DNA from 2 places in the Pelagibius sp. 7325 genome. Region 2 is predicted to be linked to the other one. Evidence: riboswitches for the same ligand, from Rfam matches in the RefSeq annotation. Region 2 holds a riboswitch; the other holds the start of a gene.

Region 1 (7,570 bases), on a different contig from region 2:
CGGCGCGCGCCGGCAGCAGGGCGCCGCGCCAGCGGCGCGGGCGGAACACGCTGATCGGCGTCAGCGCCAGCAGCTGGGCTGCGAGCGGCACGATGGGGCCGTGGGCGGAGAGGTTGTAGGCGGTGCTGCCGGCCGGCGTCGCCACCATGATGCCGTCGCAGATCAGCTCCTCCATGCGCTTCACGCCGTCGATGGAGATGCCGATCTTGGCCGCCTGGCGGCTTTCGCGCAGCAGGGAGACTTCGTTGATGGCGAGGGCGTCGGCCTCGGCCCCTTTGACCGTCGTGGCATGCATGCGCAGCGGATGCAGCGTCACCTGCTGGGCGGCGGCCAGCCGCTCGGGCAGGCGCTCCTCCTCGTACTGGTTCATCATGAAGCCGACGGTGCCGCAGTTCATGCCGTAGATCGGCACCGAGCGGTCGATGAAGCGGTGCAGGGTCTCCAGCATCAGACCGTCACCGCCCAGGGCGACGATGACTTCCGAGGCGTCGATGTCGGCGGTGGCGTAGCGCGCCTCCAGGCGCGCCTTGGCGTCGCGGGCCTCGGCGGTGTCGCTGGCGACCAGCGCGAAACTCGGAGTGCTCATGATGCAGCCATGCCGCCTTGCGGGCCCCTGAAACCGGCGTTGTGCTGCGACTCCGCGAAGACCGGGCCGCGCGGGGGGAGTATAGCGTTCTGCCTGCCCGATGCCAGGGCCGGGAAATCAGGGGGCGGCAGCCTTGGGACAGCGCCGGCCGCTTGCCAATCCCGGGGCGCTGCCGCAGTCTGGCGCCTCGGACTCATCAGGGTAGGGAGTGGGTGATGGCGGTGCGAATGACGATCGGACTGGCGGCGCTGCTGCTGGCGGTGGCGGGTGTTGTGGCGGCGGGGCCGGTCCGCGCGCAGTCGGACGACCGCCACGCCGGCTACTACTACCCCGAGCCGACCAGCAGCGAAGACTACGAGGCGCGCGCCTACACGGTGCCGGAGGCCACGCGCAAGGCGCGCATCGCCTTCGTCACCGGCATCACAAACGAGCAGAACAAGGCGCCCTATCCGCCGCAGGCGGCGATTTTCGCCAAGGGCTCGGAGGCCGAGAAGATGATCATCGTTGCGCTGGAGGACGGGCGCATCGACACCATCTACCGCGCCCGCGCCATCTTTGCGCAGATGACGGCGGTGTCGCGCCTGCTGCCGATCTTCGCCGAGCTGGGGGTGGAGGACTATTACACCTTCTTCGATCTCGCCAAAATGCTGGGCTTCGAGCAGATCACCATCTCCGACGGCCGCGACTTCGCCCACCAGATCATCATCAAATAGCAGCGTTCAGGAGCCGGGCGAGAGCGGCGCCTCGGCCGCCTCGGCTTCCAGCCGCGCCGGCAGGCCGGCCAGCCAGTCCATCACCGCACCGACCCGCGGCAGCTGGCGCAGATCCGGGTGGACCAGAAGCCAGAGGTCGCGCTGCAGGACCGGCGCCGCCGAGACCCGCGCCAGGGCCGGATCGCGTGTCGCCATGAAGTCCGGCAGCACGCCGCGGCCCAGGCCGCCGCGCACCGCCTGAACCAACCCCTCCGCGTCGTTGATGCGCAGCCGCGCGAGCCTGTCCGGCGACACATTCGCGGCGACCCAGCGCGCCTGCGGCAGGTGCAGGAAGCGGTCGTCGTAGGTCACCCAGCGCAGGCCGTCAGGCTCCGTGCCGCGCGGGGCGTAGACCGAAAAGGCGAGGGCGCCGATGCGTCGGCAAAGGCCGCTGCCGCTCTCCGGCCGCGCAAAGCGCAGGGCGATGTCGGTCTCGCGCCGGCTGAGGCTGAGATTGCGGGAATCCGCGTTGGCGTCGACCTCCAGGCCCGGAAAGTGGCTCAGCAAAGCCGCCAGGCGCGGCACGATCAACTGGTTTACCAGGATCGGCACGGCGGTGATGCGCACCCGCCCGGCCACCGCCGCGCCCGACGCGCTGGCCGCGGCTTCCAGGGCCGCCATGGCAGCCTCCATCTGCTCAGCGCGGGCCACGGCCTCCTCGCCCAGCGCCGTCGGGGTGAGGGCGCCGCGTTCCCGCAGGAAGAGGCGACCGTCCAGGGCCCGCTCCAAGGCGGCGAGGCGGCGGCCGACGGTGGTCTGGTCGACGCCCAGCCGCTCGGCCGCGGCCGAGAGGGTGCCAGCCCGCGACAGCGCCAGGACCACCCGCAGGTCGGACCACTGCGGGAGGGCGCTCATGCCTGCAAAATTGCAGACATAAGCTGCATTACTAAGGGTTGTACCTGCATCATCGCAGGGATATCACGAAGTGGTTTCCGATGCCAGGGAAGGCGTCGGCTTCCCTGGCTCCGGCGCTCTCCTGGGTGCCGGCCCACGCTCAGGCGAAAGGCAACAGAATGGACGGCACCGCACCGGCCCTGCTGTGGAGCGCCGTGACCGGCGACCCTCATTTCGTCTGGCTGGCCGCGGCGGCGCTCCTGGCCGGGCTGGTGCGCGGCTTTTCCGGCTTCGGCGCGGCGATGGTCTTCGTGCCCCTCGCCAGCGTGATGAAGGGCCCGGAGGTCGCCGTGCCGCTGCTCTTCCTGGTGGACAGCCTGGCCACACTGCCGATTACCGTTTCCGCCTTCCGGCGCTGCACCTGGGCGGAGATCCTGCCGTTGCTGGCCGGCGCCACGGTGACCATCCCGCTGGGCGTGGCGCTGCTGGTCTCGGCCGATCCCGTGGTCATGCGCTGGATCATCTCGCTGTTGATCCTGGCGGCGGTGTCGGCGCTGGCCGCCGGCTGGCGCCTGCGCCGGCAGCTGCCGCTGCTGGGCACCGCAGCCGTCGGTGCGGCGGCGGGGGTGACCGGCGGGGCCGCCAGTCTCGCGGGACCGCCGCTGGTGCTGTTCTGGCTGGGCGGTCAGTCCAGCCCCGCGCAGGTGCGCGACAACATCTATGCCATCTTCGGCCTGCTGGGCGTGGTAAGCGGCATCACGCTATGGCTGAACGGCCTCTTGAGCCTAGCGGTGCTGCGCGAGGCATTGGTGCTGCTGCCCGCTTATGTGCTTGCCATCTTCGTCGGTGCGCGGCTCTTTCCGCACGCCAGCGAGGGCGTCTACCGCAAGGCGGCGCTGGCGCTCTGCGCCGGGGCGGCACTCTACGCGCTGCCGTTGTGGGAGCGGCTGTAAGCGCCGGGATGGCGGTCGCCAAATAGCAGGGGTTGGACTATGAAGGTGACATGAGCGAGCCCACGATTCGACGCGCAGTGTTGGCCGACCTGCCGGCCATCGTCGCCCTGCTGGCCGACGACGCTCTCGGCAAGACGCGGGAGGCGCCCGGTGATCCCTGCTACGCCGAGGCCTTCGCCGCCATCGAGCGCGATGCGAACCAGTTCCTCGCGGTGGTCGACGACGGCGGCGCGGTGGTCGGCTGTTTTCAGCTCAGCTTCATTCCGGGGCTGTCGCTGAAGGGCATGTGGCGCGGCCAGATCGAGAGCGTGCGCATCGCCGCGTCACGGCGCGGGCAGGGCCTCGGTCACCTGATGATCGGCTGGGCGATCGACGAGAGCCGTCGGCGCGGCTGCGGCCTGGTGCAGCTGACCATGAACAAGTCCCGCCAGGACAGCCACCGCTTCTACGAGTCGCTCGGCTTCGAGGCGACCCACGAGGGCTTCAAGCTGGTGCTGTGAGGGGCCGTAGCCGCTCAGCCGCCGGTGACGCTCATGTGGCGAGAGACGGCGGGCTGCTTGCGGCGGCGGTCGATGATGAAGTCGTGGCCCTTGGGCTTGCGGCCGATGGCTTCCATGATGGCCTGCTCCAGCGGCCCGTCGTTCTCGCTCATGCGCAGCGGCTCGCGCAGATCGGCGGCGTCGTCCTGGCCCAGGCACATGTAGAGCGTGCCGGTGCAGGTGAGGCGCACGCGGTTGCAGCTTTCACAGAAGTTGTGGGTCATCGGCGTGATGAAGCCGAGGCGGCCGCCGGTTTCCTTCACGCGGCAATAGCGCGCCGGGCCGCCTGTGCGGTAGTCGATATCTTCCAGCGTCCACTTTTCCGCCAGCTGCGCGCGCAGCATGGAGAGCGGCCAGTACTGGTCGATGCGCTGCTCGCCGATCTCGCCCATCGGCATGACCTCGATGAAGGTGAGGTCGTAGCCCTCGTCGCCGCACCAGGCGACGAGGCGATCGACCTCGTCGTCGTTCACGCCCTTCAGGGCGACGGCATTGATCTTCACGGCGAGGCCGGCGTCCTTGGCGGCGGCGAGGCCGTCCATGACCTTGTCCAGCTTTCCCCAGCGGGTGATCGCCTGGAACTTGTCGGGATCGAGAGTGTCGAGCGAGACGTTCACGCGCTTCACGCCGCAATCGGCGAGTTCGTGGGCGAAGCGGCCGAGCTGGCTGGCGTTGGTGGTGAGGGTGAGCTCTTCCAGTGCGCCGCTTTCCAGGTGGCGCGACAGGGAGCGGAACAGCTTCATGATGTCGCGGCGCACCAGCGGCTCGCCGCCGGTCATGCGCAGCTTCTTCACGCCCTGGCGCACGAAGGCGCTGCACACCCTGTCGAGTTCCTCGAGGGTGAGAATGTCCTTCTTGGGCAAAAAGGTCATGTCTTCCGCCATGCAGTAGACGCAGCGGAAGTCGCAGCGGTCCGTGACCGAAACGCGCAGATAAGTGACCGCCCTGCCGAAGGGATCGATCATCTCAGCCATCAGGTGTCTCCCAACCCATACTCCTGGCGCCGGTTCCCGGAGGAAGCATCGCCCGCGGCCCGGCCTTTATCCCAAGCTTCAATATAGTGAGCCGGGCAGTATAGGTACAGGGAGGGCGTGTTTTCTCCCCCAAACTTTCTGGGGCTAAAGGTCCAGAAACCCTTGGATTTCCGCGGACTTCGCGGCGTCTTGCCGCGGGGGCGGGGAGACGATTTCTTCAGTTGCCGGGCGCCGGAGGCCGCACTAGCCTTGCCGCCATGGCCGACTCCTCCCAAGAGGTCTCTTTCCTGGACCGACCGATCGCACGCTTTTGCGCCGTCGGCGTGGCCCTGCTCATGGCGGCGGCGCTGGCCTTCATGCACCGCGATGACCTCTTCCCGCCGGAGCAGGCGGCTGTGGACGCCACTGATCCGGTGGCGCGCTGCTTCGCCGAGCGCGCCGCCGACATTGAGAAGATGGTCTCGGAGGGCACGATCAACGCCCAGCAGGCCGCGTTGTTCAAAGGCCGGGCCGAGGCACTGTGCCAGGCGCAGCTGGGTGGTGGCAGCGGCCCGCCGCCACCACCGCAATAGCTGCCGTCAGAGCGCCTTACAGAACGCCCGTGAGAAGCGCCAGACCGGAGAGACTGAGCAGCGCGCCGCCGACGCGTGCCGCCCGGCGGCTGGCTGCGCCGGCCACGGCGTTGAGGGCGAAGCCGGCGCCGATGCCGAGGCCGTGCAGCAGGGCGGTGGCCGCCATGAAGCCCAGGCCGTAGGTCAGGCCGGACGCGGCGAGCGGCATCTCGGTGCCGTGGGCGTGGCCGTGGAACACGGCAAAGCCGCCGGCCAGGGCCATGGCGAGGGCCAGGGGCACACTGCCGCCGAAGGCCAGCGCGGCGCCGATCACCACCACCGAAAGAGCGATGCCGGCCTCCACAAACGGCAGGCCGACTCCGGCGACGCCGACAATACCGCCGACGGCCATCATGGCGACGAAGGACACCGGCACCAGCCAGAGGGCGCGTCCGCCGATGACGAAGCCGAGCAGGCCGACGCCGGCCATGGCCAGGATGTGGTCGAGGCCGCCGAGGGGATGGAAGAAGCCGTGGGACAGGCCGGACGCGGCGCCGCCGCCGGTGTGGGCTTCAGCCGCCGTGGCGATGAGCAGGGTGGCCGTGAAAACGGAAAGAAAGCGCATGAAAACTCCTTTGCGGGGGCCCGCCGCCCCCTTTCAGCTGTTGAACTCCGTGACGGCCGGTCTCCTGGCTCGGAGCTTCTTCCCACCTTCGCCTTCCCGGCCCCAAGGGATCTTACCGATGGAGGCCAGTGACGTTCTTGAAGGGGGCGATCTCCTTACAGTCGCGGGGGCGGCGTCGGTTTCTCACCGAACTTCCCGTTTCACCTCTGCCAAAGGCACCGTCGCGGGCAGGATGCCGGGAAGCGGAGCGGAAGGCAACCGGACTCGGCGGGTCGACCATGTGATGGCGAACGAATGCCGAGCGCTATTGCAGCGCCACGGCGGCACCGGCGGCGGAGAGGGGGTCAGACAGCGGCACGCAAGCGGAAAGCCGCTCGATCCCGTCGCAGGCCCAGCATCGCCAGACCGGTAACGAGCAGAGCCAGCGAACCAGGCTCCGGTACCTCGGTGGGGACGACCTCCGGCGGCGGACTCTGTCCGAAGCGGATATTGTCGAGGCCGAAGTTGTCCTGCTGTCCGAAGGGGATGTTCGAGAAGTCGAGGCTGATCGTCAGTTCGCTGCCCATCAGCGGTGCGGCGAAGCCGAAGGCGGTGTGGCCTGGTCCCGTCGCGTCGCCTTCGACTGCCACGTCGATCTGCGAGAACAAGGGAATGCCGTTGCTGCTGACCGTCACGGCATCGATGGCGTAGTCGGTCAGCGGCCAGCCGGCGAGGTCGAAGCCGTACAGCACGACCTCGAAGCCCGCGTCGGCCTCGAGTTGGACGCGAAAGACGTTGGAGCCCGGCCCAGCGAAGATGACGTTGGTCAGGTCGCCATACTCGAGCGTCCAGAGGAACACGCCGCCGGTGGCGAGGTAGTTGACACCGACATTGGGCGTGAAGCCCTCGCCGCCGTTACCGTAGGTGTAGGTGCCGCCCAGCACGTCCATCGGACTGCCGGTGACCCGGTCGCCGTAGTCCTGTGCCACCTGCGCACCGGCTTGGATCGGGACCACGTCGAAGCCGGTCGCGCTCCGCCCCTGATCGAAGGTCAGGATCGTCGCGCGGGCGCTGCCGGCGGCGGCCACGACGGCGAACAGCGCGACGCCAAGCACAAAAGCGACGGTTCCGGCGATGGCGCGGCGCCCCGCAGAGCCGGCTCTGCCGGGGTAGATCCAACGGGCTGTTCCGGCCAGCGCCCGGATGAGCCACGCGATCATCCCAAAGAGGGTCTCGAAGCAGGTGGCGACCTGCGCTTCGATAGGAACAGGAGGCTCAGCGAACAGGCCCGCACGCGGCGCTTTGGGTGCTCGCAGATGGACCGCCACATAGATGGCATCGGTGTAGCCTCGGAGAAAGTGGTACAACATTCAGCGCATCCTCGTTGGTATCGGCGTGCGGCGATGACCGGGCCGACCTTACGAAGGGACAGTAGTCCGGCGGAGGGGAAGCCACCGGGGTGCCGATCGGAAATAAACCGTGAATTCGATGGATGCGACGCAGGAACCGTCCACCGGACGCTTGATGTCATGAGCCACGACCCGTCAGCCGACATCCTGGAGATCACTCTCTTCGGCGGGTTCCGCCTGCGCGACGGCGGCGGGCGGACCATCGACCTGCCGGGCCGCAAGGACCGCGCGCTGCTGGGTTTCCTCGCCATGTCGCCCGGCGTTCCAGTCGCCCGCGAGAGGCTGGCGGGGCTGCTGTGGGGCGACAGCGGCGAGCGTCAGGCGCGCGACAGCCTGAAGCAGGCGCTGCTGCGCCTCAGGCGTTCGTT
Region 2 (7,570 bases):
GCGTGCCGATTCCGCGACCACCGTCCCGCCATTCTTCGCGGTCTCGTGCATAGAGCCTGGCCAAGAGGGCGCCATTCCTTCCGGAGAGGCACCGAGGCCCCCGACCCCGGGCAGTCCGACACACCCAGCAAAGAGGATAACGATGGCGAGAAAGCCCAACTACGATTTCGAGCGCAAAGAACGTGACCGCCTGAAGGCCGAAAAGAAGGCCAAGCGCCTTGCCGAGAAGCAGGCCGCGCGCGAAGAGAAAGCGCAGCAGAACGAAGCGCCGGGCGGAACCGGCACCCAGGGCGATGGGGGAGCGTCGACGGCCTGACCCTCCCGGGCGGCCGTCCCCAGCCGCACTGCCGCCGCCCGTCCCCGGGCCGCCCCCTTTCCCGGAACCAATGGAGTCCGAGCCATGGCTCGCAAGAAGGCCGACAAGACCGCGGCATTCACGATGTTCAACGTGACCTACGAAGACGGGACCATCACGTCCAACCGGCGTGTCCCGAATGAGCAGCTCGACCAGTCCTTCGGCGATTCCCTGCTGGACCTGGCGCGCACCGCCATTCAGCAGCAGGACAACGAGATCGCCGCGCGCTCGCAGCAGCGGCGCGCCAAGATCAAAGCCATCGTCAAGGCCTGAGCAACCGTTGCGCCGGAGGGTGTCACCACCCTAAGCCGCCGCCATCGCGGTCTAGCGGATTCACACCTCTCGCCTAGCTTTTTCCAATACCGATAAGGAAACCACTGTCGTCCCGGGACTTGCTCCCGGGACGACAGCGGAACTGTGGCTCCCTTGACTACGACACTCACGGATTTCTTTCGGCCTTCTCCCCAACCGTCACCCCGGACAAGCGAGCGTCAGCGAGCGCGATCCGGGGTCTACGGCGGGTCCAGGCTTCCGGCGGTGTGACAGAAGAATTCTAAGGGGCCGGCGGCATCCGCGCGATGACACCCTTGCGGAAGAAGGACGGCCGCTCGGCCATCGCCGGGACACCGTGCGGAGAGGCCGCAACCGCCTTCGCCGCGGAAAGAATGTCGGCGATATCTCGCGCGGCGTCGGCGCCGCCGATGAGATAGCTCCAGCGCTCCCCCTCCATCGCGCTGAACGCCAGCGTGACAGGCCGGTCGCAGACCGCGAAGCAGTCGACCGGCGCGACGCTGATCTCGGGATTGCCGGCGCAGGCCTTCACCAGCGCCTCGTAAAGACGGCGGCCGGCGGAGGGTTCTCCGCCGGCCGCGTCGCTACAGGATACGCAGACCTGCAGGCAGACTGACGCCATGAAGCGTACCGTCTCAGGCGGCGGCCGCCGCTGCCTGCCTGGCCTCGCCGCGCTGCCAGACGTAGCCCGCGACAACGCCCGAGAGGGTCCAGACCACCGCCATGACGACCAGCGAAGCGGCGGCGAAGTGGCCGGCCAGTTCGGCCGGGACCTCGCTGACGAAGCCGCCCGGGTGCGGTGCGCCGACCACGTGCGGCAGCAGCATGAGGACGATGCCGCCGACGATGGCGAGGGGTGTCGAAATACGCAGCGCCAGCCACAGGCCGCCCGCGGTCGCGACCGCCGTGGCGATCCACCACATCTGGCGCAGGTCCAGTTCCGCCGCGGCGGAGCCGGGCAGTTCGGGCGCCAGGCCGAGCGCCGGCGCGAGGCCGGCGGCGGCGAAGCCCGCGAGACCCCACAGCAGGCCGCTGCGCGCGGTGATGCGCGTGTTGGTCAGGACCATGGCCGAGAGCAGGATCAAGGCGAAACCGAAGGCGGTGCCGACGGTCGCCACCGCGGTGTAGAGCGTGCGCTCGATGCCGTCGGCCGGTCCCCACGCTTCGTGATCACCGTCGGCGTGATCGCCGCCCGTGTGGGCGAGGATCAGCCGCGCGCCGCCGTAGGTGGCGCCGTTCAGGCCAGAAGGCGCCAGGCTGGAATGCACCGCGCCGGCCTCGCCGTTCTCGTAGAGCTCGGCCTCCAGGATCAGCGGCGTGGTGGTGAAGTGCTGCAGCACCGCGGTCGCCAAGCCGCCGACGAAGCCGGCCACCAGCGCCGCGAGAAGAATGCGATGAAGCATGTCCCTACCTCCGGAAAATCATGCCTCAGTGGCAGGGGAAGGCAAGGGCGTGACGCGTGTCGTGCGCGGCGTTGTGGACCGCATCGGTGTGCGAGAAACCGGTCAGGAAAACCACGCCCAGGCCGAAGCAGAGCGTCGCCGCGGCGACCATGCGCTTGCTGTTTGAAATGCTCTGAACGGGGGCCTGAACCTGGGTGTCGGATGCCGTGCGCATCAAAATCCTCCAACTGATGTGACCCCTGACGGACTCAGCCGGAAAGACAACAGCACGGCGCAGCCTGGTTTTCTGGAAACCGAAACCGCACGCCCACTTGCCCTTCCGGGCAACCCCGCCCGGAGTGAGTAAGAATCCCGATGGCAGGTATCCTGGCTCGCGGGTCATCGCTCCACCTCGCCTTCCCGGCCCGAGTCGGACCAGTGGCTTGCCGGGTGTCGCTCGCCGCTCACAGTTGCGGGGGCAGCCACGGCTTCGGTCCCTATAGGGTACGCCTCACCGTGTTCCCATTTAATCCGCCGCGCCGTTCGGACTGGCGGAACCATCTGGCGCCACCTTAGGCGATATCGCCGCCGCGCCGCAACACCTCATGCGACCGCGGATGCGCCGCCAGCGACAGCGCCCTATCCCAGGACGACATCCAGGAACATCATGACCACCAGGCCGACCATGAGGCCGGCGGTGCCGTGATTCTCCAAGCCCTTGCGGTGGGTCTCCGGGATGATCTCGTCGCTGATGACGAAGATCATCGCACCGGCGGCAAAGGCCAGTCCCCACGGCAGCAGGGAGGCGGCCACGGTCACCGCGCCGACGCCGATGAGGCCGCCGAGCGGTTCCACCAGTCCGGTGAGCAAGGCCACCAGAAGCGCCTGGGCCTTGCTGTAGTGCAGGGTCAGCAGCGCGACGGCCACCGCCAGGCCTTCGGGCATGTTCTGCAGCCCGATGCCGATCGCCAGCGCGATGCCGTTGTCGAAGTCGCCGCCGCCGAAGCCGACTCCAACGGCAAGGCCCTCCGGGAGGTTGTGCAGGGTGATGGCGATGACGAAGAGCCAGATGCGCCGCACATTCTGGGTGTGCGGTCCCTCGGGACCGGTGATGAAATGCTCGTGCGGTGCGTAGCGATGGATGAGCCAGAGGCAGAGCGCCCCGGCCAGGATGCCGGCAATGACGATGGAGACCGCGCCGACTTCACCGGCGCCCTGGGCCTGCGCCGCTTCCAGGCCCGGCAGGATGAGCGAGAAGAACGATGCCGCCAGCATCACGCCGGCGGCAAAGCCCAGCATGACGTCCTGCACCTCGTCGGAGATCTCACGCAGCAGCAGAACGGGCAGCGCGCCGACCGCCGTCGCGAGGCCCGCGCAGAGGCTCGCCAACGAGCCCACCAGAATCAGGGAAGACGCGGAACTCGACTCCATCGCGCGCAGTCTAGCGTGCGCGCCGCCGGCGCCGCCAGCAAAGCTTCCGGCCTGCCTAGGCGTCCTGCGTCGCTCGGCGCTTCACCTCCGCCTCGCTCGGCTCCTCCAGGGCGAAGGACCCGATGCTGACCTCACCGGCGCGCCGGTAGGTGCTGGCGACCACGCCGGTGGTCGAGGCCCAGCTGTCGGTAAGCGAAAAGCCCGCCGGCATCGCGCCATTGCCGAACAGACGCTTGCCGCCGCCGAGAACGACCGGGAAGACCCACAGCCGCAGCTCGTCGACCAGGTCGTTGGCCAGCAGGGTCTGCAGCAGCTTGCTGCTGCCCTGCACCAGCAGCATCGGCCCCTCGCCCGCCTTGATCTGCTTGAGCGCAGCGACGACATCGCTGCCGAGCGCCTGGGAGTTCTGCCAGGTCAGGCTCGACGGGTCGGAGGTCGCGACGTACTTGGTGATGCTGTTGAACAGCGGCCCCGGCGGCTCGTCGCCGGCATGGGGCCAGTGGGCGGCGAAGATGTCGTAGGTCTTGCGGCCGAGCAGCAGGTCGAAAGGTTGGGCGAAGGACTCGTCCATCTTCTGCCCCATCTTCTCGTCCCAATGAGGGAAGGTCCAGCCGCCGAAGCGGAAGCCGCCTTCGGTGTCCTCCTCGGGACCGCCGGGCGCCTGCATGACACCGTCCAGGGACAGAAAGGTCCCGACCACAATCTCTCTCATCGCCGCATTCACCTCCGATGCCGGGCTTCGACCTCACCGCGCCGACAATAGTCGCGGGCGCGCATCGTGGGAATGGGTCGGCAGAAGACTGCTGACACCCGCTGCCAAACGGGTTTCCGCCGCGCCGCCTCCAACGCTGTCGTCCCGGCACTTGATGCCGGGACCCATTGCCCTCATCGCTGGATGACGCCGATGCGAAGGGCCCTGCGCTTGCGGCCGGCGGGGATGCAAAGGGGGCATGGCATCGCCACGCGCTGACGCCAATGGGCCCCGGGGTCAAGCCCCGGGGCGACAGTGGTGTCTGGTGGCACAGTTACCCGTGTGCGACCATGACATGGCGCACGACGGTGTAGTCCTCCAGCGCGTACATCGACATGTCCTTGCCGTAGCCGGACGACTTGAGGCCGCCGTGCGGCATCTCGTTGGCCAGCATGAAGTGGCAGTTCACCCAGGTGCAGCCGTATTCCAGGCGGGCCGCCGTCGCCATGGCGCGCGATACGTCCTTGGTCCACACCGAGGACGCCAGGCCGTAGTCGGAATTGTTGGCCCAGGCGACGGCGGTGTCGACGTCGTCGAAGCGGGTGACCGAGACCACCGGCCCGAAGACCTCGCGCTGCACGATCTCGTCGTCCTGCAGCGCGCCGGCAACCACGGTCGGCTGGTAGAAGAAGCCGTTCCCGTCGGCGGGGCGGCCGCCGGTGGTGATCTCGATGTGGTTGCGGCTGGCGGCGCGCTCGACGAAGCTGGAGACGCGGTCGCGCTGGCGCGCCGAGATCAGCGGGCCGATCTCGTTCTTGCTGTCGTCCTTGTTGGCGTAGGCGATGCTGGAGACCGCCGAGGTGAGGTCCGCCACCAGGTTGTCGTAGACCTTGGACGACGCGTAGATGCGGCAGGCCGCGGTGCAGTCCTGCCCGGCGTTGTAGTAGCCGAAGGTGCGCACGCCGGCGACCACCGCGTCAATGTCGGCGTCGTCGAACACGATGACCGGCGCCTTGCCGCCCAGCTCCAGGTGGGTGCGCTTCACCGACTTCGCCGCCGCCTGCAGCACCTTCTTACCGGTGGCGACGTCGCCGGTCAGCGAGATCATGTTCACGCGCGGATGGTGGATGAGGGCGTTGCCGACCGAATCGCCGCGGCCCAGCACCACGTTCAGCACGCCTTCCGGCAGCACCTCGGCGGCGACCTCTGCCAGCTTCAGCGTCGTCAGCGGCGTCTGCTCGGAGGGCTTCAGCACCACGCAGTTGCCGCCGGCGATGGCCGGGCCGATTTTCCAGGCCGCCATCATCAGCGGATAGTTCCACGGTGCGATGGAGGCGACCACGCCGATGGGGTCGCGGCGGATCATCGAGGTGAAGCCCTGGATGTACTCGCCCGCCGCCGAGCCGTGCAGGCAGCGCGCCGCGCCGGCGAAGAAGCGCAGCACGTCGACTACCGCCGGGATCTCGTCGTTCAGCACGTTGTTGTAGGGCTTGCCGCAGTTCAGCGCTTCCAGGCGGGCGAACTCGGGACCTTCGGCCTCGATCCTGTCGGCCAGCTTCAGCAGCGCGTTGGCGCGCTGGCCCGGCGTGGTGCGGCGCCACGAGGCGAAGGCCTTTTCCGCCGCCGCCACCGCGCGGTCGATCTGGTCGCTGGAGGCTTCCGGCAGCGCCAGGATGGTTTCCCCCGTCGCCGGGTTCAGCACGGTCTCCGCCTCTTCGGTGCCCGCTTCGAAGGCGGTACCGATCAGCATCGCGGTTTGCAATTGGGGCTGCATGGCGGGTCTCCCTGTTCGAGTTGCGTTTATTTGCCTTCGCCGCCGCTGTGCTGGCCTTCGCGGGTCAGGTAGTAGGCGGCGAGAATGGGAATGAAGGTCACGGCGATGACGAAAACCGCGACGACGTTGGTCACCGGGCGCTGGCGCGGCCTGACCAGTTCGGTCAGCATCCAGATCGGCAGGGTCGACTGCTGGCCCGCCGTGAAGGTGGTGACGATGACCTCGTCGAAACTGAGCGCGAAGGCCAGCATGCCGCCGGCCAGCAACGCCGTCGCCATGTTCGGCAGGATAACCAGGCGGAAGGTCTGGAAGCCGTCGGCGCCGAGATCCATCGAGGCCTCGATGAGCGAGCCCGACGCGCGGCGCAGGCGCGCCACCGCGTTGTTGTAAACGACGACGACGCAGAAGGTCGCGTGGCCCAGCACGATGGTCCAGAAGCTGAAGGGAATCTCCGCCAGGCTGAAGGCCGAGCGCAGGGCGATGCCGGTGATGATGCCGGGCAGCGCGATGGGCAGGATGATGAGCAGCGAGACCGTCTCGCGCCCGAAGAAGCGGCTGCGCGCCACCGCGCCGGCCGCCAGCGTGCCCAGCAGCATGGCGATGAGGGTGGAGATCGCCGCCACCTGCACCGAGAGGCTGAGCGCCTGCCAGATGTCGTCGCGCCCCCAGGCGACGGCGAACCACTTGGCCGTCAGGCCCGGCGGCGGGAACTGGTAGCTCTTCTCCTCCGTGGTGAAGGCGTAGAGAAAGATCAGCAGCAGCGGCAGGTGCAGGAAGGCGAGGCCCGCCGCCGCCGCCAGCTTCAGGCCCAGGGGTGCCCTTTGCGTTCTAGAGCGCATTGAACGCCCCCAGCTTCCTCGCGCCCCACAGGTAGAAGGCCATGATGACGATGGGCACCACGGTAAAGGCGGCGGCCAGCGGGATGTTCCCGGCGGTGCCCTGGTGGGTGTAGACCGCCTGGCCGATGAAGAGGCGCGACGAGCCGACGATCTGCGGAATGATGTAGTCGCCCAGCGTCAGCGAGAAGGTGAAGATCGAGCCGGCGACGATGCCCGGCAGCGCCAGCGGCAGGATCACCGTCGTAAAGGCTTGGCGCGGCGTCGCGCCGAGGTCGCCGGAGGCCTCGATGAGGCTCGACGGCACGCGCTCCAGGGACGCCTGGATCGGCAGGATCATGAACGGCAGCCAGATGTAGAGGAACACCAGGAAGGTGCCGATGTAGCTGATCGACAGCGACGGCCCGCCGATCACCGGCACCGCGAGAACCGCGTCCAGCAGCCAGGTCAGGTGCAGCTCGGCGAAGAGCCAGTTGAGGATGCCTTCCTTGGCCAGGATCAGCTTCCAGGAATAGACCCGCACCAGGTAGCTCGACCACAGCGGCAGCATGACGGCGAGATAGAACAGCGCCTTCCAGCGGCCCCTGGCATAGCGCGCGGCGTAGTAGGCGATGGGAAAGGCGATCGCGGCGCTGGCCAGCGTCACCGCCGCCGCCATGGTCACGGTGCGGATGATGATGTCGAGGTTGGCCGGCTGCAGCAGCTCGCCGTAGGTCTTCAGCGTGAACTCGTACTGGATGAGGCCGGAGAACTCGTCGATCGAGAAGAAGCTCTGCAGCAGCAGCGCGAAGAGCGATCCCAGGTAGACGA

The links. Region 2 has a riboswitch for cobalamin ahead of WDC82_RS17585 (CbtB domain-containing protein). Riboswitches for the same ligand answer to the same signal wherever they lie in the genome.
Region 1: it holds a riboswitch for cobalamin, as region 2 does, so the genes downstream of both, WDC82_RS15585 (HupE/UreJ family protein) here and WDC82_RS17585 (CbtB domain-containing protein) in region 2, are expected to answer to the same signal.

The regions. Positions count from the first base shown of each region.
Region 1 is NZ_JBBKAH010000005.1:123,502-131,071, reverse strand. It holds gene WDC82_RS15620 (NAD kinase) at 1-586, opposite strand, end outside; gene WDC82_RS15615 (molybdopterin-guanine dinucleotide biosynthesis protein A) at 802-1,299, shown strand; gene WDC82_RS15610 (LysR family transcriptional regulator) at 1,306-2,193, opposite strand; gene WDC82_RS15605 (sulfite exporter TauE/SafE family protein) at 2,352-3,125, shown strand; gene WDC82_RS15600 (GNAT family N-acetyltransferase) at 3,176-3,625, shown strand; gene moaA (GTP 3',8-cyclase MoaA) at 3,640-4,629, opposite strand; gene WDC82_RS15590 (hypothetical protein) at 4,896-5,210, shown strand; gene WDC82_RS15585 (HupE/UreJ family protein) at 5,227-5,814, opposite strand; cobalamin riboswitch at 5,851-6,052, opposite strand; gene WDC82_RS15580 (PEP-CTERM sorting domain-containing protein) at 6,159-7,163, opposite strand; gene WDC82_RS15575 (LysR substrate-binding domain-containing protein) at 7,323-7,570, shown strand, end outside.
Region 2 is NZ_JBBKAH010000008.1:62,154-69,723, reverse strand. It holds gene WDC82_RS17605 (hypothetical protein) at 143-316, shown strand; gene WDC82_RS17600 (hypothetical protein) at 401-628, shown strand; gene WDC82_RS17595 (DUF1636 domain-containing protein) at 909-1,268, opposite strand; gene WDC82_RS17590 (CbtA family protein) at 1,282-2,049, opposite strand; gene WDC82_RS17585 (CbtB domain-containing protein) at 2,075-2,263, opposite strand; cobalamin riboswitch at 2,388-2,605, opposite strand; gene WDC82_RS17580 (ZIP family metal transporter) at 2,668-3,459, opposite strand; gene WDC82_RS17575 (dihydrofolate reductase family protein) at 3,515-4,171, opposite strand; gene WDC82_RS17570 (gamma-aminobutyraldehyde dehydrogenase) at 4,485-5,924, opposite strand; gene WDC82_RS17565 (ABC transporter permease) at 5,951-6,763, opposite strand; gene WDC82_RS17560 (ABC transporter permease) at 6,753-7,570, opposite strand, start outside.